Regions from separate parts of the Dietzia sp. NPDC055877 genome, predicted to be linked through region 3. Evidence: riboswitches for the same ligand, from Rfam matches in the RefSeq annotation. Region 3 holds a riboswitch; each other region holds the start of a gene.
The links. Region 3 has a riboswitch for cobalamin ahead of ACWGLC_RS00290 (ABC transporter substrate-binding protein). Riboswitches for the same ligand answer to the same signal wherever they lie in the genome.
Positions count from the first base shown of each region.

Region 1: another riboswitch for cobalamin. It lies ahead of ACWGLC_RS00900 (VWA domain-containing protein); the one in region 3 lies ahead of ACWGLC_RS00290 (ABC transporter substrate-binding protein).
Region 2: another riboswitch for cobalamin. It lies ahead of cobN (cobaltochelatase subunit CobN); the one in region 3 lies ahead of ACWGLC_RS00290 (ABC transporter substrate-binding protein).

Region 1 is NZ_JBSHCV010000001.1:190,928-200,366, forward strand. Features, by position in the region: gene ACWGLC_RS00885 (ABC transporter permease) at 1-708, shown strand, start outside; gene ACWGLC_RS00890 (cobalt-precorrin-4/precorrin-4 C(11)-methyltransferase) at 757-1,524, opposite strand; gene cbiE (precorrin-6y C5,15-methyltransferase (decarboxylating) subunit CbiE) at 1,521-2,807, opposite strand; cobalamin riboswitch at 2,882-3,068, shown strand; gene ACWGLC_RS00900 (VWA domain-containing protein) at 3,092-5,257, shown strand; gene cobO (cob(I)yrinic acid a,c-diamide adenosyltransferase) at 5,257-5,871, shown strand; gene ACWGLC_RS00910 (cobyrinate a,c-diamide synthase) at 5,935-7,470, shown strand; gene ACWGLC_RS00915 (cobalt-precorrin-6A reductase) at 7,495-8,337, opposite strand; gene ACWGLC_RS00920 (cobyric acid synthase) at 8,334-9,439, opposite strand, start outside.
Region 2 is NZ_JBSHCV010000001.1:160,240-169,678, forward strand. Features, by position in the region: gene cobN (cobaltochelatase subunit CobN) at 1-3,730, opposite strand, end outside; cobalamin riboswitch at 3,722-3,915, opposite strand; cobalamin riboswitch at 3,993-4,060, shown strand; gene ACWGLC_RS00775 (precorrin-8X methylmutase) at 4,138-4,803, shown strand; gene ACWGLC_RS00780 (precorrin-2 C(20)-methyltransferase) at 4,926-6,398, shown strand; gene bluB (5,6-dimethylbenzimidazole synthase) at 6,395-7,030, shown strand; gene ACWGLC_RS00790 (LysE family translocator) at 7,418-8,119, shown strand; gene ACWGLC_RS00795 (hypothetical protein) at 8,143-8,826, shown strand; gene ACWGLC_RS00800 (PepSY-associated TM helix domain-containing protein) at 9,110-9,439, shown strand, end outside.
Region 3 is NZ_JBSHCV010000001.1:52,605-62,043, forward strand. Features, by position in the region: gene ACWGLC_RS00270 (Fic family protein) at 1-93, opposite strand, end outside; gene ACWGLC_RS00275 (long-chain fatty acid--CoA ligase) at 443-2,077, opposite strand; gene ACWGLC_RS00280 (carboxymuconolactone decarboxylase family protein) at 2,132-2,548, opposite strand; gene ACWGLC_RS00285 (DUF5996 family protein) at 2,577-3,530, opposite strand; cobalamin riboswitch at 3,643-3,774, shown strand; gene ACWGLC_RS00290 (ABC transporter substrate-binding protein) at 3,866-4,774, shown strand; gene ACWGLC_RS00295 (FecCD family ABC transporter permease) at 4,771-5,799, shown strand; gene ACWGLC_RS00300 (ABC transporter ATP-binding protein) at 5,838-6,638, shown strand; gene ACWGLC_RS00305 (MBL fold metallo-hydrolase) at 6,635-7,453, shown strand; gene ACWGLC_RS00310 (DUF1648 domain-containing protein) at 7,506-7,964, opposite strand; gene ACWGLC_RS00315 (siderophore-interacting protein) at 8,103-8,912, shown strand; gene ACWGLC_RS00320 (ABC transporter substrate-binding protein) at 9,051-9,439, shown strand, end outside.

The DNA.
Region 1 (9,439 bases), 140 kb from region 3:
ACGGTCGTGTCCTGGCTGATCGGGCTGGCGGGACTCGGCGCCCTGCTCGGCAGTCTCACCGGGTCCCTCGGGACGCTCTTCACCGCGAACCCGGAGATGGCGAGGGTGATCGTCTCGGGAGGTTCGGGTGCGACCGACCTGACCATGGCGTTCGTGGCGACCATTCTGCAGATCGTCGCGATCGTCGCGGGCATCATGGGCGTGCAGGTCGTCATGCGTATCCACGCCGACGAGGTCGCACTGCGCACGGAACCGTTGTACGCGACCGCGCTGCGTCGGTGGGTCTACCTGGCGTCCAATGTCGTGGTGGCGCTGCTCGGGACCGCGATCGGGATGACCCTGGCCGGACTCGCCCTCGGCCTGGTCGCGGCACGCTCCACCGATCTCTCCGTGGCGACGGTCCTCGGGCAGGCGGTGGCAACCACACCGGGGGGCTGGGTGCTCGTCGCACTCGCGGTCGCGGCCGTCGGGGCGGCGCCGCGGATCCGACTGGTCGGTTGGTTGGGGCTGGTCGCGACCTTCGCGCTCACCCTGCTCGGCCCGACCTTCAGGCTGCCCGACTGGGCGCTCGACGTCAGCCCGCTCCGGCACGTCCCGACAGTCGACGCAGCGGCCCCGCACTGGAGCGGGCTCGGCTGGCTCCTGCTGGTCGCCGCCGCCCTGCTCGCCGTCGGGTTCGCGGGCTACCGCCGCCGCGATATCGGCTGAGATCGAGTGACCTCGCGCCCCGTGCGGGCCGGTCGCCTCCCGCGCTATCTACCGCCCGGCTCGCCGCCGCTTCGACTCCCGCTCCGGGTCGGAGGCATAGAGCCACGACTCGGCCGAGCCGGGCCGGTCCAGCGCGCGGCCGACCAGAATGACCGCGGCCTGTCGTAGTCCCGCCGCCTCGACGGAGTCCGCGATGTCGGCGAGCGTGCCCCGCAGTTCCACGCGGTGCGGGCGGCTGGCGTTGGCGACCACCGCAACCGGGCAGTCTGCGCCGTGCGTCGGCACCAACCGCTCGGCGAGCTCGCGGATCCGCGTGATGGCCAGGTGCAGCACCAACGTCGCTCCGGTGGCGGCGAAGTGCTCCAGCGCCTCCGCGGGCGGCATCGCTGTGGAGCGGGCCTGAACGCGGGTGAGCACCACCGACTGCACCACCTCCGGCACGGTGAGCTCCACGCCCAGCTCGGCGGCGGCCGCCGCGTACGCGGGCACGCCCGGGACCACGTCCCACGGCACCCCGGCGGTGTCGAGGCGGCGCGTCTGCTCGGCCAGCGCCGAGTACAGCGACGGATCGCCCGAGCACAGCCGCACCACGTCCAACCCCTCGGCGTGAGCGGCGGCGATCTCGGCGATGATCCCGTCCAGGTCCAGGTGCTGGGTGTCGACCAGGCGGGCATCGGGCCGGCAGTGATCGAGCACGCCCTCGTCGAGGTAGGTGCCGGCGTAGAGGCAGACGTCGGCCGCCCGAAGCGCGGCCGCCGCGCGCAGTGTGAGCAGGTCAGCGGCGCCGGGGCCGGCACCCACGAAATGAACGGTCACGAGATCTCCTCTACAGATGTCTCCAGCGGTTTGACGGCGGCCCACTGCACCACCGCGCGCGCGGGCGCCCAGCCGGTGAATCCACCGATCGCGTCCGCGTGTTCCACGTGGAACCTGGTCAGTTCGCCGCCGAGTTCGGCGCGGGCGTCGAGCAGCACGCGCTCGGTCTCGACGGTGACCGCGTGTGCGACCAGCCGACCGCCCGGCCGGAGCGCATCCCAGCACAGGTCGACCAGTCCCGGAGCAGTGCCACCGCCGCCGATGAAGACGGCGTCCGGACGGGGGCACCCCTCCAGAGCCTCGGGCGCACGTCCCCGGACGACCTCGAGCGCGGGCACCCCGAGGCGGGCTGCGTTGCGACCGATCCGCTCGGCGCGGGCGTGGTTCGCCTCGACCGCGATCGTCCGGCAGCTCGGGTGGGCCCGCATCCACTCGATCCCCACCGAGCCGGCACCGGCTCCCACGTCCCAGAGCAACTCCCCGTACCCCGGGGCCAGCCGGGACAGAGCCGACGCCCGCAGGTCGCGGCGCGTGAGCTGGCCGTCGGATTCGAAGGCGTCGTCGGGAAGCCCGGGCACCATGCCCAGGCATCGCGCCGGGTGTGGGGCCGTGGGGCCGGCGTTGTCGTCGTCGTTGTCGGGGCGCCCGTCCTGCCCCGTTCCGACCCCGCACTCCACGGCCAGCACGTGCAGGGCCGGGGCCTCGTCGCCCGGCGACCACTCGCTCGCTCGACTGCGCTCGCTCGCCTCCGCGGGGGCGCCCAGGTCGGCCAGCACGGTCATTTCACTCGCGCCGAAGCCGGCGGCGGTGAGCATCGCGGCGACCTCGGCGGGCGTGTGGCGGTCCGCCGAGAGGATCAGGATCCGACGCCCGGGGGACAGTTCGCGGGCGATCGTGCGATGGTCCCGGAGCACCGCCACTGATTCGGCCGACCAGCCCATCCGCGCACGCGCCAGTGCCACCGACGAGACGGCGGGGAGCACCGTCACCGCGTCGCGACCGAGTGCGTTGATGAGTGTTGCCCCGATGCCCGCGACCAGCGGGTCGCCCGAGGCCAGAGCCACTATCCGGCGGTCGCGGTGGCGCTCGAGGAGCGTGGGCAGACCAGGCAGAAGCGGCCGCGGCCAGGGCTCCCGTATGGCCGCCACCTCCCCCGGGATCATCGCGAGATGACGCTCCCCGCCGAGCAGCACATCGGCGTCACGGACGGCGCGACGGCGGGCCTCGTCGAGACCGTCCCAGCCGTCGCCGCCGATGCCCACCACGACCACCTGTGCGTTCATGAGCCGGAAGACTACAGCCGAGGCCGGGAGCCACGGTGCCGGAGATGGTGGGTAGCCTGGCATGCAGTCAACTGAACAACCCCACAGCACGAGGTGCCCCACGACCCGCCCAGGCGGTGCGGAGGGGAGAATCAGGGAAGCCGGTGAGAATCCGGCACAGGGCCCGCTACGGTGACCCGGCCTCTCAGACGATCGCGCACAGTGCGCACGTTCCGAGATGAGCCGGGAAGTCCGGAGACCGGCCTCGCGCTGACCGCCACTGGCAGACGAGAGCGGGAGCCCCCATGCCACAGCACTACCCTTTCAGCGCCGTCGTCGGATCCGATGACATGGCGCTCGCCCTCATCCTCACCGCGGTGTCGCCGTCGGTGGGTGGTGTCCTCATCCGCGGCGAGAAGGGCACCGCCAAGTCCACGATGGTGCGCGCGCTCACCGGCGTCCTACCGCCCATCGACGTGGTGGCCGGCGATCGCTTCTCCTCCGCGCCCACCGACCGCGGCACCGAGACCCCCGACGGCCGGATCCCCGCCGACGCCCCTGTCGAGCAGCGTGCCGTCCGCCTGGTCGAGCTGCCGATCGGCGTGTCCGAGGACCGCATCACCGGCTCTCTCCATCTGGAGAGCGCGCTCAGTGACGGCGTCACCGTCTTCGAGCCCGGCCTGCTCGCGCGGGCCCACCGCGGCCTGCTGTACGTGGACGAGGTCAACCTCCTGCACGACCACGTGGTGGACCTTCTCCTGGACGCCGCCGCGATGGGCCGCGTGACCGTCGAGCGCGACGGCGTCTCGGTGGACCACGCCGCGCGCTTCGTGCTGATCGGCACCATGAACCCCGAGGAGGGCGAGCTCCGGCCCCAGCTGCTGGACCGATTCGGCCTCACCGTGGAGGTGGCCGCCCCGCGCGACCCCGAACTCCGGGCCGAGGTGGTGCGCCGTCGCATCGCGTTCGAATCCGACCCGACCGGGTTCGCCTCGAGCTTCGCCGCCGACGAGGCCGCGCTGGCCGAGCGGATCGTCGCCGCGCGCGAGCTGGTCGACCGCGTGCCGATGTCGCCGTGGGCACTGGCCACCATCGCGCGGGTCTGCGCCGGGTTCGACGTGGACGGCATGCGCGCCGACATCGTCACCGCCCGCACCGCCGCCGCGCACGCCGCCTGGCAGGGCCGGGCGCGGATCACGCGCGAGGACATCCGCGTCGCCGCGCGCATGGCGCTACCCCACCGCCGTCGGCGCGCCCCCTTCGATGCGCCGGGCCTCGACGAGGACCTGTTGGAGAGGTTGTTGGGCGACGACGACGAGCCCGACCCCGAGCCCGACGGGGATCCGGACACCGAGTCCACGGATCGCGCCGAGACCCCGGACGGGCAGCCGGGCACCGACGGGGCCCCCGAGGCGGACGCCCCCAGGGATGCGGACACAGCCGATGCAGCCGCGCCGAGTGCCACCGACGACACCCGCGCCGACCGCGGCACCGAGGAGTCAGACACCCGCACCAACGCCGCAGCCCCACAGCGCCCCGACGCGGAGCAGGGCCCCGACACCGTTGAGGAGGCCGACCGGGGTGACGCCCCGGCCGGGGCTCCCGGCGGCGTCCCGCCCGGCACCGTGGCCTCCGCCGCGGGCCCGTACCGCACCCGGCTGCTGTCCGTCGCGGGCACCGGCCACGGCGCGGCCGGCCGCCGATCGCGCGCGCTCACCAGCTCGGGACGACGGATCGGATCGGGCGACTTCACCGGCTCGGACCTGCATCTTCCCGCCACCATCCGCGCCGCCGCCAGGTGGCAGGCGGGCCGCGGCCGTACGGGTGGCCTGCACGGCGGCCGGCTGCTGCTGGCCCCCGAGGACCTGCGCTCGGCCGTGCGCGAGGGCCGCGAATCCAACCTGGTGCTCTTCTGCGTGGACGCCTCCGGGTCCATGGCCGCCCGGAGCCGGATGGAGCAGGTCAAGACCGCCATCCTCTCGCTGCTACTGGACGCCTACCGCCGCCGCGACACCGTGGGTCTGGTGACCTTCCGCGGGTCCGGCGCGCAGGTCGCCCTGCCGCCCACCTCCTCGGTCGACATCGCCGCGACACGCCTGGCGGAGCTCCCCGCGGGCGGCCGCACTCCGCTGGCGGAGGGTCTGCTCGCGACCGCAGAGGTCGTGCGCCGGGAGCGGGTCCGGGATCCGCGGCGGCGGCCGCTCGTCGTCGTCGTCACCGATGGCCGCGCCACCCACGGCCCGGACGCCCTCGCACGGTCCCGCGCCGCGGCGGCCGGGCTGGCGTCGCTGGGCACTACATCCGTTGTGGTGGACTGCGAGACCGGCCGATTCCGCATGGGGCTGGCCGCCGAACTCGCCGCACAATTGGGCGCCGAGCACGTGCCCCTGGGCGAGGTCACCGCCGAGGGGCTCACCGACACCGTCCGCGCCCGCACCCACTCACGCTCTCCCCGAAACGAGGTGGCCTGATGCCCAAGGGACAGCCCACGACCGTGGCCGACGACGGGCTCAGCACCCGCCAGCGGCGCAACCGGCCACTCGTCATGGTCCACACCGGGCCCGGCAAGGGGAAGTCGACCGCCGCGTTCGGCCTGGCGATGCGCGCCTGGAACCAGGGCTGGGACATCGGCGTGTTCCAGTTCGTGAAATCCGCCAAGTGGAAGATCGGCGAGCAGAGCGTCATGGAACGGCTCGGGCAGTTGCACACCGAGACCGGCGAGGGCGGGCCCGTCGAGTGGCACAAGATGGGGTCGGGCTGGTCGTGGTCGCGCAAGGACGGCACCGAGGAGGACCACGCCGCCGACGCCGCCGAGGGCTGGGCCGAGATCAAGCGCCGCCTTGCCGCCGAGCAGCACGACCTGTACCTGCTCGACGAGTTCACCTATCCCATCAAGTGGGGATGGGTGGATGCGGCGGACGTGGCCGAGACCCTCGCGGCCCGGCCCGGACGCCAGCACGTGGTGATCACCGGCCGCGACGCCGACCCGCGCGTGCTCGAGGTGGCCGATCTGGTGACCGAGATGGGCAAGGTCAAGCACCCGATGGATGCGGGGCAGAAGGGGCAGCGGGGCATTGAGTGGTGAGCCGGGCCGGCGCGGCCACCGCGACAGCGGCCACCGCGGCCCCGACGCGCACGGTGACGCGCGGTGAGCGCTGACCTGCCCCGATTCGTCGTGGCGGCGCCCGCGTCGGGCCACGGCAAGACCACCGTCGCCACGGGGCTGATGCTCGCGCTGCGCCGCGCTGGCCTGCGGGTCTCGGGCCACAAGGTGGGCCCCGACTACATCGACCCCGGCTACCACGCCCTCGCCACGGGGCGGCCCGGCCGCAATCTCGACCCGCACCTCGTCGGCGAGGACCGGATCGTGCCGCTGCTCCGCCACGGGGCGTCGGCGGAGGCTGGCGGGCCCGCGGCCGGCGTCGGTGCGAGCTCCGGGGCTCCCGCGGGCGCGGGCCCGGCCGACGTCGCGGTGATCGAGGGTGTGATGGGCCTCTACGACGGCCACATCGGCGGCGACGGGTTCGCCTCCACCGCGCATGTCGCCGCGCTGACCGGCAGCCCGGTGATCCTCGTGGTCGACATCTCGCACGCCTCTCGCAGTATCGCGGCCGTGGTGCTGGGCATGGCGACATATGAGCCGGGTATCCGGATCGCGGGGGTCGTGCTCAACAAAGCCGGCTCCGAGCGGCACTCCGACGAGGTCCGCCGCGCGCTGGCGCCCCTGGGCATCCCGGTGCTGGGCGTCCTGCACCGCGACGACAACGTCACCGCCCCCTCCCGCCACCTCGGCCTCGTGCCCGCCGCCGAGCGCCCCGAGGCCGCGCGGTCGCTGGATCACCTGGCCGAGCGGGTGGCGACATCGCTCGACCTGGACATCGTCATGCGCATCGCGCGGAGCGCCCCGCCGCTGGTGGGAGGGCCGTGGGACGCGGCCGAGGCGCTGGCGGGGGTCGGTGGCGGTGGGGCCGACGTGCGGATGGGGGTCGGAGGCGCCGGAGTCGACGACAACGACGACGACACGGCCCGCCCTCGCATCGCCGTGGCCGGCGGCCGGGCCTTCACCTTCCGCTACGCCGAGACGGTCGAACTACTGGAGGCGGCCGGTTGCTCGGTTGCGGCGTTCGACCCGCTGGCCGACGAGGCGCTGCCCGAGGGGACCGCAGGAATCTACCTGGGGGGCGGGTTCCCGGAGGTGCACGCCTCCGAACTCAGTGCCAACGGGCCGATGTTGTCCGCGCTGGGCGCGGCGATCGCGGCCGGCACGCCGACGGTCGCCGAGTGCGCCGGGCTGCTGTATCTCTGTCGCACCGTCGACGGCTCGCCCATGGTCGGGGCCGTGCCCGCGGATGCCGCGATGGCCCCACGGCTCACGCTGGCGTACCGCCGGTCGACCGCGCCCGCCGATAGCGTCCTGGCCGCCGCGGGCACCGAGGTCACGGGCCACGAGTTCCACCGCACCGCGGTCGCCCCTTCTGCGGGGGTCCCGTCTGCCGAAGGTGTCCGCGAGATGGCTCCGGCGTGGACGAGTACCGCCGGGGCGGAGGGGTTCGCGGGTGCGTCGCTGCATGCGTCCTACCTGCACACGCACTGGGCGGGCCACCCCGCACTCGCGCGCCGTTTCGCCGACCACGCGCACCGCTTCGCCACCCACCCGCGGTTGCAAGACATGCACTCGCAGTAGCACGACCTCAGTGGCGAAACTCGGCTAGATCTCGCTAGAGATGTCTTGCGACGCGGTGGTCATGTCTTGCAACCGCGGGTGGGTGGCCCAGTCGGCGGCGTCCTCCGCGGTGTCCACCACCCGCACTCCGGGCGGCGGGCCAGGCCTGCGGACCACGACCACCGGGATGCCGGCGGCCGACGCGACCGCCAACTTCGGCCAGGTCAACGCCCCGCCGGAATCCTTGGTGACCAGCACATCGATGCCGTGCCGGTCGATCAACTCGCGCTCGCCGTCCTCGGTGTACGGGCCCCGCGCGCGCAGCACGAGCCACTGCTCGGGCAGCTGCTGATCCGGCGGATCCACCACGCGCACGACCGCCGGCACGTCGGCTAGCGGTCCGGTGAAGCGATCCAGCGACTGCCGGCCCACCGTCAGCAGGGGGCGCCTACCCAGGCGGGCGGCGGTGACGGCGGCGGCGTCGTGGCTGTCGACCCAGTGCCAACTTTCCGCCCCCGGTGCCTGCGACCAGCCCGGACGCTCCAGCCGCAGCAGCGGGACCCCGGCCGCGGCGCACGCAGCGGCGGCGTTTCCGGAGATGACCCGCGCGAACGGGTGGGTGGCGTCGACGACCGCGCGCACGCCCGCCTCCCGCAGGTACGCCGCGAGCCCGTCGACCCCGCCGAAGCCCCCGACACGCACCTCCCCCACCGGCAGCCGCGGCTTCGAGACCCGTCCGGCCAGCGACGACACCACCGGAATCCCACGGTCGACGAGTAGCGCAGCAAGCGCACGAGCCTCTCCCGTCCCGCCGAGGATGAGCACGGCCCCGCCCGCATGGGCATCACTGGCTGGGCCGGATCCGGCGGCCGCGGAGGGGCCGCTCATCGGCTCGCCCCCGGCTCGAGCAGCGGCATCGCGGGTGCACCGGCCTGAGCCAGCCCGAGCAGCGCGTCGAGGTCGAGGTGCTCCTCGGCGAGGTCGGCGAGCAGATCCAGCCGCGACTCCCGGGCCCGGCCGAAGCTCACGCCCGACGCCTCGCGCACCCATCCGGCCCGCCCGTCCCCCGCTGCCCCTGCACTCCCACCGCGGGCCACCTCGGCCAGGAACGCGCTGCGGAACCCGTCCGATTCCAGCGTGCCGTGCCACATGGTGCCGAACACCCGACCCCGCCGGGCTCCGCCGATGAACTCGTCGTCGTCGCCCCGAGTGATCCGCCCGTGGTGGATCTCGTACCCTGTCACGTCCTCGCCGAACTCTCGCCCGACCGGCAGGCGTAGCGCCTTATCTGCGGCGAAGCGGGTGGTCAGGCCGACCAGCCCGAGGCCGTCGACGCGCGCGCCGGGGCGCCCCTCGGTGCCGTCCGGGTCGGTGATCTCTCGGCCGAGCATCTGGCATCCACCACAGATCCCGAGGACCGCACCGCCGCGCTCGACATGTGTAGAGATCGCGCGGTCGAGCCCCCGGGCGCGGAGCCAGGCCAGGTCGTCGAGGGTGGCGCGGGTCCCGGGGACGACGACGAGGTCGGCCCCGGCGAGGTCGCGGGGCTCCGTGACGAATCGCAGCTCGACATCCGGTTCGAGGCCGAGCGCGTCGACGTCGGTGAAGTTGCTTATTCGCGGCAACCGGATCACCGCGACGCGCAGAGCGGCCGTCGCAGCGCCGGCGGACGCGGCACCGACAGGGGCGGGCACGGCGAGCGCGTCCTCCGAATCGAGCCAGAGGTCGGGATGCCAGGGGAACACCCCCAGCGTGGGCCGGCCGGACAGCGCCTCGAGCTCGCGAAGACCCGGGGTGAGCAGAGAGGCATCGCCGCGGAACTTGTTGAGCACGAAGCCGGCGAGCAGGCGCTGGTCGGCGGCCTCGAGCAGCGCGACGGTGCCGTAGAGGGCGGCGAACACCCCTCCGCGGTCGATGTCACCCACCACCACGACAGGCATGTCGCCGTGTCGGGCGAGACCCATGTTGACGTAGTCGCTCGCGCGCAGGT
Region 2 (9,439 bases), 110 kb from region 3:
TGAGCGCGGCGTCGGGCTCGGCCCACAGGCCGCGGTCGGCGGCCTCGGTCAGCCTCTCGATCATCCCGCGCAGCGCCCACGGGTTGGACCGTCTCAAGAAGTCCTGGTTGGTCTCGTCCAGCACGTACTCGCGGGTCAGCGTCTCGTACATCCAGTCGTGCACCACGCCGGCGGTGGCGTCGAACCCGAACAGGTAGTCCACGGTCGCGGCCAGCTCGAAGGCCCCCTTGTACCCGTGCCGCTGCATGGCCGCGATCCACCGCGGATTGACCACCCGGGCGCGGAACACCCGGACGGTCTCCTCGGCCAGCGTGCGGGTGCGTACCGCGTCGGGCGTGGTGGAGTCGCCCACATACGCCCTCGGCTCGGCCCCGGTGAGCGCGCGCACGGTGGCGATCATGCCGCCGTGGTACTGGAAGTAGTCGTCCGAATCGGCGATGTCGTGCTCGCGGGTGTCGATGTTCTTCGCGGCCACGGCGATGCGCCGGTAGTTCGTCCGCATGTCGTCGGCCGCCGGCACGCCGTCGAGGTCGCGGCCGTAGGCGTACCCGCCCCAGCGGGTGTACACCTCCGCCAGGTCACGGTCGTCGCGCCAGTTGCCGGCCTCGATGGTCTGCAACAGGCCCGCCCCGTACGAACCGGGAGCGGAGCCGAAGATCCGTGTGGTGGCCCGCCGCTGATCGGTGTGCTCGGCCAGATCGGCGCGGGCGTGGGCGGCCACGAAGTTCTGCTCGTCGGGCTCGTCCAGACCGGCGACCAGCTGCACCGCGTCGTCGATCATGGCGATGACGTGCGGGAATGCGTCCCGGAAGAAACCCGAGATGCGGACGGTCACGTCGATACGCGGGCGTCCCAGCTCGTCGGCCGGGATCACCTCGAGGCCGTTGACCCGCCGGGAGGCCTCGTCCCACTGCGGCCGCACGCCGAGCAGGGCCAGCACCTCTGCGATGTCGTCGCCCGAAGTGCGCATGGCGGAGGTACCCCAGATCGACAATCCCACCGAGGCCGGGTACCCGCCGGTCTCGGACACGTGGCGCTCGAGCAGCGAGTCGGCCATGAGCTGACCCGTCTCCCAGGCCAGGCGCGAGGGGATGGCCCTCGGGTCAACGGTGTAGAAGTTGCGGCCCGTGGGCAGCACGTTGACCAGGCCACGCAGCGGCGAGCCCGACGGCCCGGCCGGGATGAAGCCCCCGTCGAGGGCGTGCAGGACCGCGTCCATCTCGTCCACCGTGGCGGCCAGGCGCGGGACGACCTCGCGGGCGGCGAACTCCAGAACGCGACCGACCTCGTTGTCGTCGTTGTCCTCACCGAGCCCCGCGGCGGCGAGCACCTCGGACACTGTGGCCTCGTCCCAGTCGCGCGCGTCCATCGCCACGACCAGCTCGCGGGCCAGCGCCTCGATGCGGTCCACCTCCTCGGTGGGTGCGCCCTCGGCCAGCCCCAGCGCGCGGCGAAGGCCCGGAACCGCGGCGGACTCGCCGCCCCACACCTGCGAGGCCCGCAGGATCGCCAGCACCAGGTTGACGCGTGCCTGGCCCTCGGGCGCCTGGCCGAGTACGTGGAGGCCGTCGCGGATCTGGACGTCCTTGATCTCGCACAGCCAGCCGTCGACGTGGAGGAGGAAGTCGTCGAACTCCTCGTCGCCCGGCTGCTGCTCCAGGCCCAGGTCCTCGTGCATGTGAGCCGAGCGCATGAGGGTCCAGATCTGGTCGCGGATGGCGCCGAGCTTGCCCGGGTCCATCGCGGCGATGTTGCCGTACTCGTCCAGCAGTTGCTCGAGCCGGGCGATGTCGCCGTACGACTCCGCGCGGGCCATCGGCGGCACCAGGTGGTCGACGATCGTGGCGTGCGCCCGGCGCTTGGCCTGCGCGCCCTCACCGGGATCGTTGACGAGGAACGGGTAGATCAGCGGCATCTCGGCGATCGCCGCGTCGGTCGCGCAGTCCGCCGACAGCGCCGCGTTCTTACCCGGCAGCCACTCCAGCGAGCCGTGCTTGCCCAGGTGGACCAGCGCGTGCGCGCCGAAGCCGCGGGACAGCCAGCGGTAGGCGGCCAGGTAGTGATGCGACGGCGCGAGCTCGGGGTCGTGGTAGATCGCCACAGGGTTCTCGCCGAACCCGCGGGGCGGCTGGATGAGCAGCACCACGTTGCCGGCCTGCAGCGTCGCGAGGACGATCTCGCCGGCGTCGTTGACGAACAGCTCGCCGGGTGCCTCACCCCACGCCTCGACCATCTCGTCGCGCAGCGCGTCTGACAGGTCCTCGGTCCAGCGCAGGTAGTCGGAGGTGCTGATCCGCACGTGGGAGTCGGTGAGCTGAGCGGTGGTCAGCCACTCCTCGTCCTGGCCGCCGGCCTCGATGAGCGCGTGGATGAGGGCGTCGCCGGCGGCGGTGTCGTCGGCGAAACCGGCGTCCGCCTCGCTGTCAGCGCCGTCCGCGGCACCGCCGGTGGCCACGCTCCCGCCCTCGCCGCAGCGGGTGAGGAAGCGGGCGATCGGGCCGTCGTCCGGGCCCAGGTCGTAGCCCTCCTCGCGCATGCGACGCAATAGCCGGATGGTGGAGACGGGCGTGTCCAGGCCGACGGCGTTACCGATGCGCGAGTGCTTGGTGGGGTACGCCGAGAGCACGAGCGCGATCCGGCGCTCGGCCCGCGGGATGTGCCGCAGCCGGGCGTGGGCCACAGCGATCCCGGCCACGCGCGCGCAGCGTTCGGGGTCGGCGACGTAGCGGGGCAGGCCATCGGCGTCGATCTCCTTGAACGAGAACGGGGCGGTGATGATGCGGCCGTCGAACTCGGGAATCGCGATCTGGTTGGCCGAGTCGAGCGGGTTGACGCCGTCGTCGGAGCCCTCCCAGTCGTCGCGCCCCCAGGTCAGGCACAGCCCCTGCAGGATCGGGATGTCCAGCGCGGCGATGCGTTCGACGTCCCAGCTCTCGTCGTCGCCCCCGGCCCCCGCGGCGCCGGGCGTGGTCCCGCCGGCGGCGAGCACCGTCACGACCAGCGCGTCGAGCGTGCCGAGCGCGTCGAACAGCTCGTCCGGCGCCGACCGCAGCGAGCCGGCGAACACCGGTACGCCCACGGCCTCGCCGGTGGCGTCGATCGCGTCCGCCAGCGCGTGCGCGAAGCCCGCGTTGCCGCTCACCTCGTGGGCGCGGTAGTAGAGCACGCCGACGCGCGGCAGGTCGCCCGCCGGGGCGCCAGCCCGCTCTGGGAGCCCCCACACTGGTACAGCCACAGGCGGTTCGAACCCGGTTCCGGTGAGCAGGACGGTGTCCGAGAGGAAGGCGTGCAGCTGCGCGAGGTTGGCGGGCCCGCCCTCGGCGAGGTAGCGGTGCGCCTCGGCGGCGGTGCCGATGGGGACGGTGGAGACCTCCATGAGGTCCGCGTCCGGGGACTGTTCGCCGCCCAGGACGACGACGGGCACGCCGGCGCCCAGCACCGCCTCGAAGCCGTGGTCCCACGAGCGCCTGGATCCGAGGATCCTGACGACGACGAGGTCGGCCCGGGTGAGCAGGTGCGGGAGGTCGGTCTCCACGTCGATGCGTGACGGGTTGCCGAGCGTGAACGCCGCCCCGGATTCCCGCGCGGAGAGCAGGTCCGTGTCGGACGTGGACAGCAGTGCGATGCGGGGAGCACGCGAATCGGATGACCCGGGTGTTGCCGCGGCGTCGTCAGGGGACGCCGAACGCCGGTCTTGGCGCATGTTCTTCTCCAAACCCTCGTGGAACATGTCGCCGTGGCCGGTCTCCTGGCTTTCGCATCGACGCCACGCGACCGACCTTCCCGGGCTGGTGAGCCCAGTGGCCTCCGCCCCGTGAGGGACGGACGAGGGTCGCGGAACTCCGCGACTACAGTGGCGAGGGCCGCGCCGGCTTCTCCTCCGGCTTCCCGAACACCACGGCACCGCCGAGACTATCGGCCGCCTCCGGAGCCCGGCCCGCCGCCCTGGGTTCGACGGCGTCCGCGTAGGCTCCAGGGGCATCCCACGGCGAGGAACCCGGTGCGATTCCGGGGCGGTTCCGCCACTGTGAGGCCCTGACCAGGGCCGTCAGCCAGATACTGGCCGGGGGATGGACGTGCGGTCACTCCCGCGCCGACTTCGACTTCTGACCGGGGCGAGAACCCCGAGGAGGACCCATGCCTGGTGCTGTCCGGCCGCCGCGTCGCTATGACTACATCGACGACGGCCCCGCCATCTACCTGGATTCCTTCGCCACCATCCGGCGGGAGACCGACCTCTCGCGGATCCCCGGGGACGCCGAGAAGCTCGCGGTCCGCATGGTGCACGGTACGGGTCAGACGGATCTGACCGAGGACCTGCAGGTGCATCCCGGTCTCGTCGGTGCCGCCCGCTCGGCCCTCGACGCCGGAGCGCCGATCCTCTGTGACGCCCACATGGTCGCCTCGGGCGTTACCCGCGCACGGCTGCCGCGGGACAACGACGTGGTGTGCACACTGAACGACCCGCAGGTCCCCGAGTTGGCCCGGCAGATGGGCACCACCCGCTCCGCGGCCGCGTTGGCCCTGTGGGGTGACCGGCTCGACGGCGCCGTGGTGTCGATCGGCAACGCCCCCACCGCCCTGTTCCACCTGCTCGAGATGCTCCTCGACGGCGCGCCCCGGCCCGCGGCGGTCATCGGCTGCCCGGTCGGCTTCATCGGAGCGGCCGAATCCAAGGCGGCATTAGCCGATTTCGCCAGCGACCACGGGATCGACATCCCGTTCGTCACCGTGCACGGCCGCCGCGGCGGCTCGGCGATGACCGCCTCCGCCGTCAACGCCCTGGCGCAGGACGCCGAGTGAGCGGCGGGATGACCGGCGCGGATGCCCCCGGTGTGGCCGGCGACGCTGACGTAGGCGCAGAAGCGGGTGCTGGCGCGGGTCGTCTCTACGGCGTCGGCGTGGGGCCGGGAGACCCCGAGCTCATGACCCTCAAGGCCGCCCGACTGATCGGTGCCGCCGACGTGGTGGCCTTCCACGCCGGGCGCGGCAAGCAGTCCAACGCCCGGCGCATCGCCGCCGACCTCATCCCCGCCGGCGCGATCGAGGAGGTGCTCGAGTACCCGGTCACCACGGGCCTGACCGAGCATCCGGGCGGGTACGCGGGCGCGATCGCCGACTTCTACGAGCGCAGCGCTCAGCGTCTCGCCGAGCACCTCGCCGCGGGCAGCAACGTGGTCCTGCTGGCCGAGGGTGACCCGCTGTTCTACGGCTCGTTCATGTACATGCACGACCGGCTCGCGGAGCGGTTCCTCACCGAGATCGTCCCCGGCGTGCCGGCCTTCGCGGCCGCCACCGCCGCGGCCGCGACCCCGCTGGTCAGGCAGACCGATGTACTCACCGTGCTACCCGGCACGCTGCCGGAGCCCGAGCTCGCCCGGCGACTGGCCGACACCGACGGCGCGATCATCATGAAGCTCGGCCGCAACTTCCCCGCCGTGCGCCGGGCGCTCGAATCCGCAGGGCGGCTCGACGGCGCGGTGTACGTCGAGCGCGCCTCGACGGATGCAGAGGCGCACCACCCGGTTCGCGAGGTCGACCCGGAGACCGTGCCGTACTTCTCCCTCGTCGTCGTCCCCGGGGACTCCCACCACCACCACCCCACCGGCCGCCGGCCCGCAACACTGACCGCGTCGGCCTCCGACCCCGCCGCTCCCGGCGCCCTCGGCGTCGTGCACGTGGTGGGGCTCGGACCCGGGCCGGACGACTGGCTCACACCGGAGGCAGCGCGGGTACTCGCCGAGGTGGACCACGTCGTGGGCTACGCGCCGTACGTCAACCGGGTGCCGCAGCGGCCCGGGCTGCGGCGGCACAGCTCCGGCAACACCGTGGAGGTCGACCGGGCGGGTCTCGCCCTGGAGTTGGCAGCCGCGGGCGAGCAGGTGGCCGTGGTCTCCGGCGGTGACGCGGGCGTGTTCGGGATGGCGTCGGCGGTGTTCGAGGCCGCCGAGGACCCGCGGCACGACGGGGTCGACATCCGCGTGGTGCCCGGCGTCTCCGCGGTGCAGGCGGTGGCCGCACGGGCCGGGGCGCCGATCGGCGCGGACTTCGCGGTAGTGAGCCTGTCGGACCGACTCAAGCCGTGGGAGGTGATCGCCCGCCGGCTCGACGCGATCGCCGCCGCCGACCTGGTCCTGGCCGTCTACAACCCCGCGTCCCGCTCGCGAACCCACCAGGTCGCCGATGCCCGGGACGTGCTCCTGCGCCATCGTGATTCCGCCACGCCGGTCGTGGTGGGTCGGGACGTCGGTCGCGCCGAGGAATCGCTGACCGTCACCACACTGGGTGAGCTCGACTGCGACTCGATCGACATGAAGTGCCTGCTCATCGTGGGCGCGTCCGGGACCCGGGTGACCGACTCCGGCCACGTGTGGAGTCCGCGTTTCGTGCGAGCATGACGCTCGTGAACCACGAAGAGCTCGAAGCGGCCGACGCGGACGCGCTGTGGCGGGTGCTCGCCACCCGCCGCGACCACCGACATTTCCACCCGACGCCGGTGCCGCAGGAGCTGATCGAGCGGCTGCTCTCGGTCTTCTCGGTCGCCCCGAGCGTGGGGCTCAGCCAGCCGTGGCACGTGACCGTGGTGCAGGACCGCGCTGTTCGAGAGGCCGTCCATGCCGGTTTCCGGGACGTACGCGCCGCCGAGGCCGAGCGCTTCTCCGGCGAGCGGCGCGAGCTGTACAACACACTGCGGCTCGAGGGCATCCTCCAGGCTCCGGTCGGCCTGGTGGTGAGCCACCTGCCGCCGGACGGGCCGGTGTTGGGGACGACGGCGATGCCCGCCGCGTCGGAGTACAGCGTCATCTCGGCCATCACGCTGCTGTGGCTGGCGGCCACCGCCGAGGGCCTGGGCATGGGCTGGGTGAGCCTGCTCGACCCCGAGCACCTCAGCGGATCCGTGCCGATCCCCGACGGCGCCCGGCCGCTGGCGTACCTGTGTATCGGCTACCCGTCGCTCGACCTGGACGAGCCGCTGCTGCAATCCGTCGGCTGGGGTCGGCGCAAGCCTCTGCCGGTCGACTGGGTGTGAGGGTCATCGGCCGGTGCCGCGGGCACAGCCACTGACCGTGGTGAACGTGCCCGCGATGTTCCTTGCCGCGGTGATGTCCGTGTTCGCGGGCGAGCCCGAGCCGTAGCCCCCACCGTCTTGACGTCGCCTGCCCCCGAGACGTTCCGGACCTCGCTGCCGTTTCGTCGCCACCATCGCGAAGCTCGTCGGCACCACTGCGGCTATGAGCCGAATTCCTCGCAGTGGTGCCATCAAAACACGGGTGGGCAAGCCGGGTTCCAGGGATTCTCCGGGCTCCGCACGACGCGCGCACGTGGGCGGCACCCACACCTGCAGTGCCCGCCACCGGCGAGGGCCGACGGGGGTAACGACGCCGCCGCCAAGCCTCCTCCGCTCTAACCTGGATCCATGACCCCCCTCGATGCGGTACTCGCGTTTGCCCTGGTCGCGGGCCTGATCACGCTGGTGCCCGGGCTCGATACGGCGCTGGTCCTCCGTTCCTCACTGACCCGCACCCGCCCGTACGCCTGGGCCACCGCCGCGGGGATCGCCACCGGCGCGATGGCCTGGGGCATCGCTGCCGCCGTGGGGGTCTCGGCGCTACTCACCGCCTCCGAGCTGGCGTATCGCGTGCTCACCACCGCCGGCGCGGTGTACATGTGCTGGCTCGGCGTCTCGATGATCCGGCGGTCGATCCGCGACGGCGCAGTGTCCTTTCCCACCGCCGACACGGGCGAGGTGGCGGAGGGATCGCCCTGGCGGGGTTATCTCGTCGGGACCGGCACCAACCTCCTCAACCCCAAGGTCGGCGTGTTCTACATCGCCACCATCCCTCAGTTCCTCCCCGACGGCGTCGCACCGCTGCCGATGGGCGCCACCCTGGCGGGCGTCCACGGTCTGCTCACCCTGACCTGGTTCGCTCTGCTCATCACCGCGGGGTCGTTCGCGCGCCGGCGGCTCATGAATCCGCGGACCCTGACGATGATCGATCGCGGGACGGGGCTCGTCCTGGTCGGCTTCGGCGCGAAACTGCTGTGGGACGCGCTGCTCTCCGGTCCGAGCGCGGCGGCCATGGCGCTCAGCCCGATCAGGTCCCCGGCCCTGTCGTAAGAGCCGGGCGGTACGCTCAGCCGGTGTCCCCGACCCGCACCGCCCAGGGCTTTCCCTGGGTAGTGGCGTCGTTGTGCGGGTTCGTCGTGGCGATCGTCAGCGGCGCGACGGGAGTCGTCGCGCACTGGCTCGCCTCGACCGGCCCGATGCCCGTCACCGTGGACGCGGTCATCGCCACCGTCGCCGCGTGCGCCGGGGTCGGGATCCTCACCGCCGCCGGGGTGGGCAGATTCCATCCCGCCCTGGTCGTGCCCGCCGGGCTCGTCGCGGCGCAGGGGTCCGTGCACCACGCACTCGCATGGTCGCACCGGCTCCACGGCCATGCACACGGGGCCGACGGCGTCTCCGGGCACGCCGCGCACCTGCTGTACACACCGGCGGAACAGTCCGCGATGGCCCGCGAGGCGATGACCGCGGGCGCCCACATCGCCGGCGCCGGTGCAGCAGGCCACGGCGCCCCGAGTTGGTCGATGCTCGCCGCCCACGCCGTGGCCACGGTGGTCGCCGCCGGGGCCCTCGCACTGGTGGCCGGCGTGCTGGGGTGGCTGGCCGCCCGCGCCGAGCAGCTGACCATCGGACGCCTCTGCGCAGTCGACCGGGCCCGGACCGCGCCACCGGCGAGCACGCCCCGCGCGGCAGCCGACCGGTTCCTGCTCTCTCGCGGGCTCCTTCGCGGGCCGCCCGTCGCCCGGGGCGCGCGGAGCTGACCCCATCCCCGAGCGGCTCCCGTTCGCACCTCCGCGTTGGTCGCCACGAGTGCGGTGGACGAGACGCGTCGTCGACGAGACGACGACCATCCTCACCATGGTGACGACCATGCCGCCGGCCACCCGCGCTCCCCTGCAGATCTCATCAACCCCCGCCTGACCCGCGGGGGCTCATCACCGGTGATCCCGCCGTCGCGTATGCCGTGAGGCCGCGGCGCGATTCCGCCCGCCCCGGCCCGGCCACACGCGCGCAGGACACCGGCATCTGCGAGAGGTATCAGCCATGTCTGTGGCACCCACGACTGCCGAGCACACCCGACCACCGAAACCCACCCGACCGGCGCGAACAGCCAGACCCGTCGCCGAGCAACTCAGGGCGATCCTGGTCCGGATCCACTTCTACGCGGGGCTGTTCGTGGCCCCGTTCCTCATCGTCGCCGCGCTGTCCGGCGCGCTCTACGCGCTGTCCCCCACGCTGGAGAAACTCGCCTACCAGGAGCAGATCTCCGCGACGACAACGACGACGACAACGAGCACGCCCTTGGCCGAGCAGATCGCGGCCGCCCGGGACCGCCAGCCCGGGCTCGATCTGGTCGAGGTCTGGCCCGCCGAC
Region 3 (9,439 bases):
GAGCCCCTCGATCCGAGATGACGCGATCGCCTCGGAGCGCAGCAACAGGCGGGAGATCCCCTCCAATCCTGAAACCGCACCGTCGGCAGCCACTGCCCTGATCCGCCGCTCCACTCGAGCGACCTCGCGAGAGGCCTCCTGACCCAACTCGACTGGCAGCCCGACGAGCCGCTCCGGGATATAACTCCGATAAGGACCACCCTGACGAGCTCTGCGGCTCAACCCGTACGAATGCTCAGGGATCCACTGCTGATCCACCCACCTCGACATCCGCACTATCCTTCGCCTCGCACCCGTTTGATCCAAGGATAACTCTTATCCTTGGGCGAACTCGGCCGTCGCCGCCGGATATCCAGGATCCTTCGGCCCATAGACGCCACAAGCGTCCCGCGCATCCACCTTGATCAGATGGGTGCGCGGGACGCTCTCGGCGAGGGCTCGGCTACTTCTCCAGGGCGTTGACCACGTCGAGCTCGCCGTCCGCGTGCGAGGAGCGGATGCGCTTCTTGTCGAGCTTGCCGACGGAGGTCTTGGGAATCTCGTCGACAAAGGCGAAGCGCTCGGGAACCTGCCACTTGGCCATCCGCTCGGTCAGGTGAGCGCGCAGTTCCTCGACGTCCGGATCGGCCAGGCCCTCCTTGACGACGATGGCTGCCAGCGGCCGCTCGTCCCACTTGGGGTCGGGCACGCCGATCACGGCCGCCTCGGCGACGGACGGGTGCTCGAGCAGGTAGTTCTCCACCTCGACCGACGAGATCCACTCGCCGCCGGACTTGATGATGTCCTTGGCGCGGTCGGTGAGCTGCAGGAACGCCTCCGGCTTGATGTAGCCCACGTCGCCGGTGCGCAGCCAGCCGTCGTCGAAGGAGTCGGAGGCGTCCACCTTGTAGTAGCTGCCGGTGATCCACGGGCCGCGGACCTCCAGCTCGCCCACGGACTCGCCGTCCCAGGGCAGCGCGTTACCCGCGTCGTCGACGATCCGGGCCTTGACGCCCGCGAGCAGCCGGCCCTGGGTCTGACGCAGCTCGAACTGCTTCTCCTCGGGCAGGTCGGCCTTGGGCCGGGAGAGCGTGCCGATCGGGGAGGTCTCGGTCATGCCCCAGGCGTGGGTGATGTTGATCCCGTACTTGTCGCGGAACTTGCGGATCAGCTCGGGCGGGCAGGAGCTGCCGCCCACCACGACGGAACGGAAGCTCGACATGTCGATCGGGTGGTCGACCGAGTAGGCGTCGACGGCCTGCCAGATGGTCGGCACGGCGGCGGCGAGGGTCGGCTTCTCACTGGCGATCATCGCGGCCAGCGGCTCGGGCTGCAGGAAGCGCTCGGGCATGAGCAGCGAGGCGCCCACCAGGAACGCGGCGTACGGCAGGCCCCAGGACATGGCGTGGAACATCGGCACGATCGCCAGCACGTTGTCGTCGAGCGAGATGTTCATGCCGTCGGACATGCAGACCTGCATCGAGTGCAGGTAGATCGAGCGGTGCGAGTAGACGACGCCCTTCGGGTCGCCGGTGGTGCCGGAGGTGTAACACATCGCGGCGCCCGTGTTCTCGTCCACCTCGGGCCAGTCGAACTCGGTGGGCTGCGCGGCGAGCAGCGCCTCGTAGTCGTGGACCTGCACGCCCTCGGGCGCCTCGAGCGTCGCGGCGGCGCCACCGGTGACGATCACGTGCTCGACCGTGGAGAACTTCGGCAGGAGCGGCTGCAGCAACGGGACCAGGGTCGGGTCGACGATCACGACCTTGTCCTCGGCATGGTTGGCCACGAACTCGAGCTGGTCCGGGAACAGCCGGATGTTCAGCGGGTGCAGCACCGCCCCCATCGAGGGCACCGCGAGGTAGGCCTCCAGGTGCTCGGAATTGTTCCACTGGAACGTCGCCACGCGCTGGTCACCGTCGACCCCGAGCGAACGCAGTGCGTTGGCCAGCTGGGCCGACCGCGCACCGATCTCGCCGAAGGTGACCTTGCGCGGCCCGGAATCGGTCCACGTGGTGACGACCGCGTCCTTGTGGACGGTCGCGCCGAACTGCAGGATCGTGCTGATGGTCAGCTGCTCGGGCATCATCGTGCTCAGCATGGGCGGGGCTCCTTAGCGTTGGGGAGTGCGCGGCGTCACCTGGGTGCCCCGAGACTACCCGGCGTCGAGGGCGTCGAAGACCTCCTGGACGGTCTTCATGGCCGACAACGCGGCCGGCGCCCCGCAATACCCCGAGGCGTGGATGACGGCCTCGGTGATCTCCTCGCGCGTGAGCCCGTTGGTGAGTCCGCCGCGCACGTGCCCGGACAGCTCGGCGTTCGCGCGCAACGCCACCAGCATCCCGATGTTGAGCAGGCTGCGGTCCCGCCACCCGAGCCCGGGCCGGTTCCAGATGTTGCCCCACACGTTCTCGGTCACCACATACTGGATGGCCTCCGAGGCGGTCCCAGTCGCGCGGTCCATGGCGCGGTCGACGAACTCGTCGCTCATCACCTCGCGCCTGGCCGCAAAGCCCAGCTCGCGGAGATCCTGGGAGTTAGCGCCCTCGTCGGAAGAGCTCGTCGTCGTCATCTCGTGGTCCTTTCCCGCTGCGAACGTGTCACGGACCATCCTGCCCGCGCCGGTACCGGTGCGCGTCGAGCCGCCCGGGGTCGACCTCGAGCGCCGCACGGTCCCACCCGGCCAGGTCGGCGGCCGCCTCGTAGGTCTGCTGCAGGAACGTCAGAACGGTGGCCTCGGGGTCGTCGGATTCGGCCGCCACCTCGTACGGGAGCACGAACTCGCCGAGCTCGGTGCTGTACTCGCCCACCCTGACCGGCCGCTCGTCGAAGCCCTCCGGGGTCGGGTAGGCGTAGGCGTAGAACGCGCCCTCGTCCCCGCCGCCGGGCCAGAACCCGCAGCTGCTGAGCTCCCGGTCGTAGGCCTCGACCATCACCCAGTCCGCGCAGTTCGGCGCGCCCCCGGGATGCGGAGGCGCCGAGCGGCCCGAGAAGCGGGTGCACGCCATGTCCATCGAGCCCCAGTAGAAGTGCACCGGCGACACCTTGCCCGCGAACCGCGCGCGGAATTGCCCCAGGACGCGGTCCACACGGACGAGCTGCTGCCAGAACAGGTGCGCGGCGTCGCCGTCGTACTCCCGGGCGGCGGTGTCCTCGGCGAACGGGACAGCCGGGTCGACCTCGTTGGGCGACGGCTGGAACACCGGGTCCACACCGAGCGCGGCGAGCACCTCCAGCGTCTGCTCGTAGAAGCGCGCCACGGACTGGCCCTCGAGCGCGAACCCGCGGTGGCCGCCGTTGCTCGACCGCGCGAGGAGCCGATGGTCGACCAGGTCCAACTCCACGTCGACCATGCCGGACCCCGCCGGGAACGTGCCCGTGGTCAGGCCCCGCGCGGACATGTAGAGGGTGGAGTGCCACCAGTGGTTGACCAGCGGCGACTGGGCCATCCGGGCCTTTCCGACGATCTGCGTCCACATGTGCAGTGTGTCGCGGGTGGCGGCCCAGTCGTCCAGGCGGAGTCGGGGCCAGGGGGCGGGGGACGGCTCGGACATCGGGGGCTCCTCGGGTCGGTGGTCCCGTTCTACCCGACCGGGCCGTGCCCCACACCGGGATCAGCGGGCCGTTCGCGTCGCCGTGTCCGGGCGGGCCGTGCGGTCGGATACCCTTGCCTCGTCCGGACGTGGTTCCGGACACCCGAGGCACGCGGTGGAAGCCGGTGGGAAACCGGCGCTGTCCCGCAACTGTGATCCCGCCGGAGAGCGGGCAAGCCAGGTCGGCCGCTGCCGCGGTAGCCGTACGAACTGACCTCGGACGAAGGGCGGTTGCGTGCAGCGGCCCTCCCGCCGCGGCCCGAGCTGCTTTCGTCCTCCGCGAATCGGAGGATGCCATGCACCACCCACGTGCCCGCGCGCTGCTGGCCGCACCCCTGGCGGCCCTGGTGTTCCTGGCCACGGCCTGCGGCGCCGGTGACGACGGCGAGGCCGCCACGAACGATTCCGCCACCGGCGGCGACCCGCAGTCGATCGTGTCGCTGACCCCCACCACCACCGAGATGCTGTTCGCGGTGGGCGCGGGCGAGCAGGTGGTGGCCGTGGACGAGCGCTCGGACTTCCCCGAGGACGCGCCGGTCACCGAGCTGTCCGGCTACACGCCCAACCTCGAGGCGATCCTCGGTTACGGACCGGATCTGGTGGTGCTGTCCGACGACAACGACGACGTCGTGGCCGGGCTCGAGCGTTCGGGCGTCGAGGTGCTGGTCCTGCCCGCGGCGGCGACCCTGGACGACACGTACAGCCAGCTCGAGCAGGTCGGCGCCGCCACCGGTCACGTCGGAGAGGCCGCGGAGTTGGTGGCGCAGATGCAGGTCGACATCGACGAGATCGTGGCCTCGGTGCCGCAGCGTGAGACCCCGCTGACGTACTTCCACGAGCTCGACGACACCTATTACACCGTCACCGACGACACCTACATCGGCGAGATCTACTCGATGCTGGGCCTGACGTCCATCGCCACCGGCAGTGACCCGTACCCGCAGCTGTCCGAGGAGCTGATCCTCGAGGCCGACCCGGACGTGGTGCTGCTCGCCGATGGTCAGTGCTGCGGCGTGACCGCCGAAACCGTGGCGCAGCGGCCGGGCTGGGACCAGTTGACCGCGGTGCGCGAGGGTCACGTCTACGTGGTTGACGAGGACCTGGCCAGCCGGTGGGGACCGCGCGTCGTGCACTTCATGCGCGAGGTCGCCGCGATCGTCACGGCCATCCCCGCGAATAGCCCGGCACCCCAGCCCGCCCCGTGACCCGGCCGTCGTCCCGCAGCGCCCTGGTGCTGGGCGGGGCGACGCTGGTCCTGCTGGCGGCGCTCCTGGCCGGCACGCTCGTCGGGCCCGCCGGACTCACCGCGGGCGGCGTGCTGCTGGAGCTGCTCGACCGGGTCCCGCTCGTGTCGGTCGACTCCGGTCTCACGCTGCGTCAGCAGGTCATCCTGTGGGAGATCCGCATCCCACGTGTGGTGTTGGGCGCGATCGTCGGCGCGATGCTGGCGATCGCCGGCGCCACTTACCAGGGGGTCTTCCGCAATCCGCTCGCCGACCCCTACCTGTTGGGCGTATCCAGCGGCGCCGGGCTGGGCGCCACGCTGGCGATCGTCCTGGGCGGCGCCGCGGCCTCGACGATGGTCCCGCCGGCGGCGTTCGCGGGCGGCATGATCGCCGTCCTGGCCACGTATGCGCTGGGGCGCAGCGTGGGCGGTGGCCGCACCGAGGTGGTGATCATCCTCGCCGGCGTGGCCGTGGCCGCGTTCGCCAGCGCCATCCAGACCTTCTTCATGCAGCGCCACGACGACACGCTGCGGCAGGTCTATTCCTGGATGCTCGGCCGGCTCACCACCAGCGGCTGGGCCGAGGTCACGCGGGTCCTGCCGTACGTGATCGTGTCGGTCGCGGTGATCTTCCTGTTCCGCCGCATGCTCGACGTGATGGCGGTCGGCGACGTGGAGGCCGCGACCCTGGGCATCTCCCCGTCGCGGGTGCGGTTGGTGCTCATCAGCGTGGCCACGCTCGGCACCGCCGCGGTGGTGTCCGTCTCGGGCCTGATCGGGTTCGTCGGCATCGTGATCCCGCACGCGGTGCGCATGGTGATCGGCCCCGGCCATCGCCTTCTCCTGCCGGTGTCGCTGCTGGTAGGCGCCGCGTTCCTGGTCCTGGCCGACGTCGTGGCGCGCACCGCCATGAGTCCGGCCGAGCTGCCTATCGGCGTGGTGACCGCCGCGATCGGCGCCCCGTTCTTCCTGTTCGTCCTGCGCCGCAGCCGGGGGCAGATATGACCGACGACGACGAGACGCCGCGCGTACCCGGCGCCGCCATGCCCCGTGCCGAGGAGCCCGCGGGGCCCGCCGTCGCCTGCCGCGACCTGCATGTCGCCCGTGACAGCACCCCGGTCCTGCACGGCGTCGACCTGTCGGTCCCCGCGGGCGCGTGGGTGTCGCTGGTCGGCCCCAACGGTTCCGGCAAGACCACCCTGCTATTTGCGCTGGCGGGCCTCATCTCCTCGACGGGCCACCTCGAGGTCGAGGGCGTCACCCCGCGGCGCGGCGGGCGCCGCCGGGTCGCCCGCACCGTCGCGCTGATGCCGCAGCGACCGGTCGTCCCCGAGGGCGTGACGGCCCGCGAACTGATCAGCCTGGGACGCACCCCCCACATCCCGCGGTTCGGGACCGAGTCGGCCCACGACGTCGTCGTCGTCGACACCGTCATCGACCGACTCGACCTGCACGATCTCGCCGGGCGCATCGCCACCACCCTGTCCGGCGGCGAGCTCCAGCGGGTCGTGTTGGGCCGCGCGCTCGCCCAGCAACCGCGCGTCCTCCTGCTCGACGAGCCGACCAGCGCGCTCGATATCGGCCACCAGCAGCAGGTGCTCGACCTGGTCGATTCCCTGCGTCGCGAGACGGGGCTGACGGTGATCGCGGCGATGCACGATCTCACCTCCGCGGCGCAGTACGGCGAGCGCCTGGCCCTGCTCGACCGGGGGCGCGTGGTGGCCGACGGGCGGCCCGGCGAGGTGCTCACGGCCGAGCGGATCGCGCAGGTCTACGGCGCGCGCGTCGAGGTGGTGGGCCGTACGGACGGGCCCGCGGTGCTACCGGTGCGGGGGCCGGCGTGACGGAGGTCCTGCTGGTCGGCACGGGCGCGGCGGACGGGTGGCCGTCGCCGTTCTGCCGGTGCGCCTCGTGCGAGGCGGCACGTGCGCGCGGCGTGGTGCGTGGCCAGACCTCCGCGCTTGTCGACGACGACCTGCTCGTCGACTGCGGTCCCGAGACCCCCGGCGCGGTGGTGCGTCACGGGCGCACACTCGCCGGCGTCACGCACCTGCTCATCACCCACGCCCACTTCGATCACCTCGGCCCCCAGGCACTGCTCGTGCGGTCCTGGGTCGAGGGGCTCGGTGAGCTCGAGATCGTCGGGCCCGCGGACGCGCTCGAGGTGTGTCGGCAGTGGGTGGGGCCGGACGACCCGGTGCGCTTCACGCCGGTGGCCGCCGGGGATCGTGTGCGGGTGGGCCGGTACGACGTGCGCGTGCTGCCTGCGCAGCACCAGGTGTTCCGCCGGGGCGACGCGGTGCTCTACGACATCACCGGCCCCGACGACGCGCGCCTGTTGTGGGCCACTGACACCGGGCCGTGGGACCCGAATTGGTTCGAGGCCGTGCGCGGGGCGCGGTTCGACGCGGTGTTCCTCGAGGAGACGCTCGGCCACCGCGAAGAGATCTCGGCTTCCCACCTGGGGTTGCCGCGGTTCGGGGCGATGCTCGACCGGTTGCGTGAGGTGGGCGCGGTGGACGGGGCCACCGAGGTGGTGGCCGTGCACCTGGGCCACCACAATCCGCCGCCGGACGAGCTGGACCGGTCCCTCGCCGCGCTGGGCGCGCGGGCGGGCGCCGACGGCGAGGTGGTCCGCCTCCGGGCCAGGGGGCGGTGAGTCACAGCAGCCGGGTGGCCCGGCCCGCGCCCTTCCCACGTCGGGCCGCGACCTAGTTCGGGGTCTCCGCGATCGACATACGCACGAGTCCGACGAGGGTCGAGCCCATGAGCGCGACCAGGCCCACGATGAGGAAGGCCGCCCCCGTGCCGGCGAAGGTCTGCAGGCAGATCCCCAGGTAGACCACCGCCAGCCCGGCCAGGACCCACACCATCATCCGCTCGCCCTCGCGGTACATCCGCTGCGCGTTGGCCCCGGTGATCTCGCCGGGGTAGTTGAGCACGTCCGGCTTCGTGGACAGCCACGCCACCAGGGCCCCCAGCCCGGTCATGACGCCCGCGAGCCACAGGGTGCTCGACCTGGGGCCGAAACCGTCTGCGGCGCCCGCGAAGTTGAAGTGAACGGGCACGATCTCCGGCAACGAGGGGTACCGCACGAGGACGTAGGCGGTCAGCGCCACGATGCCGAGCAGCGACGCGATCCGCAGGACCCGCGTGACCGATCCGGTCACGTAGCCAGGGGTAGGACGATTCCGGGGCACCGCACCGAACCTACAGCCGGTGGCCGATCGATCCCCGCCGACGGCACGATTTCCCGAAAAAGGATAGGCTGCCCTAAGTATCTCGTTTTCAGTACGTTAGGAGTTCCGTTGGCCAGCGCCCCTCAGTCCACCAGCCCCAGATCCCGCACCGCGGTCACCCTCACCGTTCTGCGCACCGAGCAGGTAAGCGACCACCTGGTGCGGGTGATTCTGGGAGGTGAGGGGTTCGACGGGTTCGCGGCCCGCGACGAGACGGACAGCTACGTCAAGCTCGAGCTGCCGCACGGCGAGGAATCGGTGGTGCGCACCTACACCGTCCGACGGGTCGATGCCGCGGCGCGCGAGATCTGGATCGACTTCGTGGTCCACGGCGACCAGGGCGTCGCCGGGCCCTGGGCTCGCACCGTCACGGCCGGCACCGAGGTCGCCGTGCGCGGTCCGGGCGGCGGCTACCGGCCCGACCCGGCGGCCGATTTCCACCTGCTCGCCGGCGACGAGACCGCGGTCCCGGCGATCGCCGCCGCGCTGGAGTCCCTACCGGCCGACGCCAGGGGAGCGGTGTTCCTGGAGGTGGGGGACCGCTCCGATGAACTGGCGTTGACCGCGCCGGCGGGCGTGGAGATCACCTGGCTGCACCGTGGTGCCTCCTCGGCTGACGCCGGCGCGGACGTCATCGACGGCGGGGCACCGCTCGTCGACGCGGTCCGGGGTCTGTCCTGGCCCGGTGGCGACGTGCAGGTATTCGTCCACGGCGAGGCCGAGACCGTGATGAAGCACGTGCGTCCGTACCTGCGTCGCGAGCGGGGCGTGCCGGCCGCGCGGGCCTCGATCTCCGGGTACTGGCGGCGGGGCCGCAGCGAGGAGGGTTTCCGCACCTGGAAGCAGGAACTGGCCCAGGCGGAAACCGCCGCGTCATAGGCGGAGCGGGCGTCGCACACGGCCGGTGATGAGAGTCCGGCCATGCCGCGTCGTACCTACCGAGTACCCTGTGAGGCCAGTAAGTTCACGCACCCGGCCCCTCACGGTCACTCGTGAGACGTAGACAAGGCGTAGCACATGGCATTCTCACGCGCGAAGCTCCTCACCGGACTGGTGGCCACCTCGGCGCTCGTCCTCACCGGCTGCTCCGGTGGCGACGACGGCGGGGAGGGCGGCAGCTCCGAGAGCTACAAGATCGGCATCAACCAGCTCGTCCAGCACCCGGCACTCGACGCCGCGACGGCCGGGTTCATCCAGGCATTCGAGGACGCCGGGGTCGACGCGGAGTTCGACGAGCAGAACGCGAACGGCGAGCAGGCCACCGCGCTGACCATCTCGCAGCAGTTCGCCGGCGACGACCTGGATCTGGCGCTTGCCGTGGCCACCCCGGCCGCGCAGGCGATGGCCCAGAACATCACCGACATCCCGCTGCTGTTCACCGCCGTCACCGACCCGGTCCAGGCCGA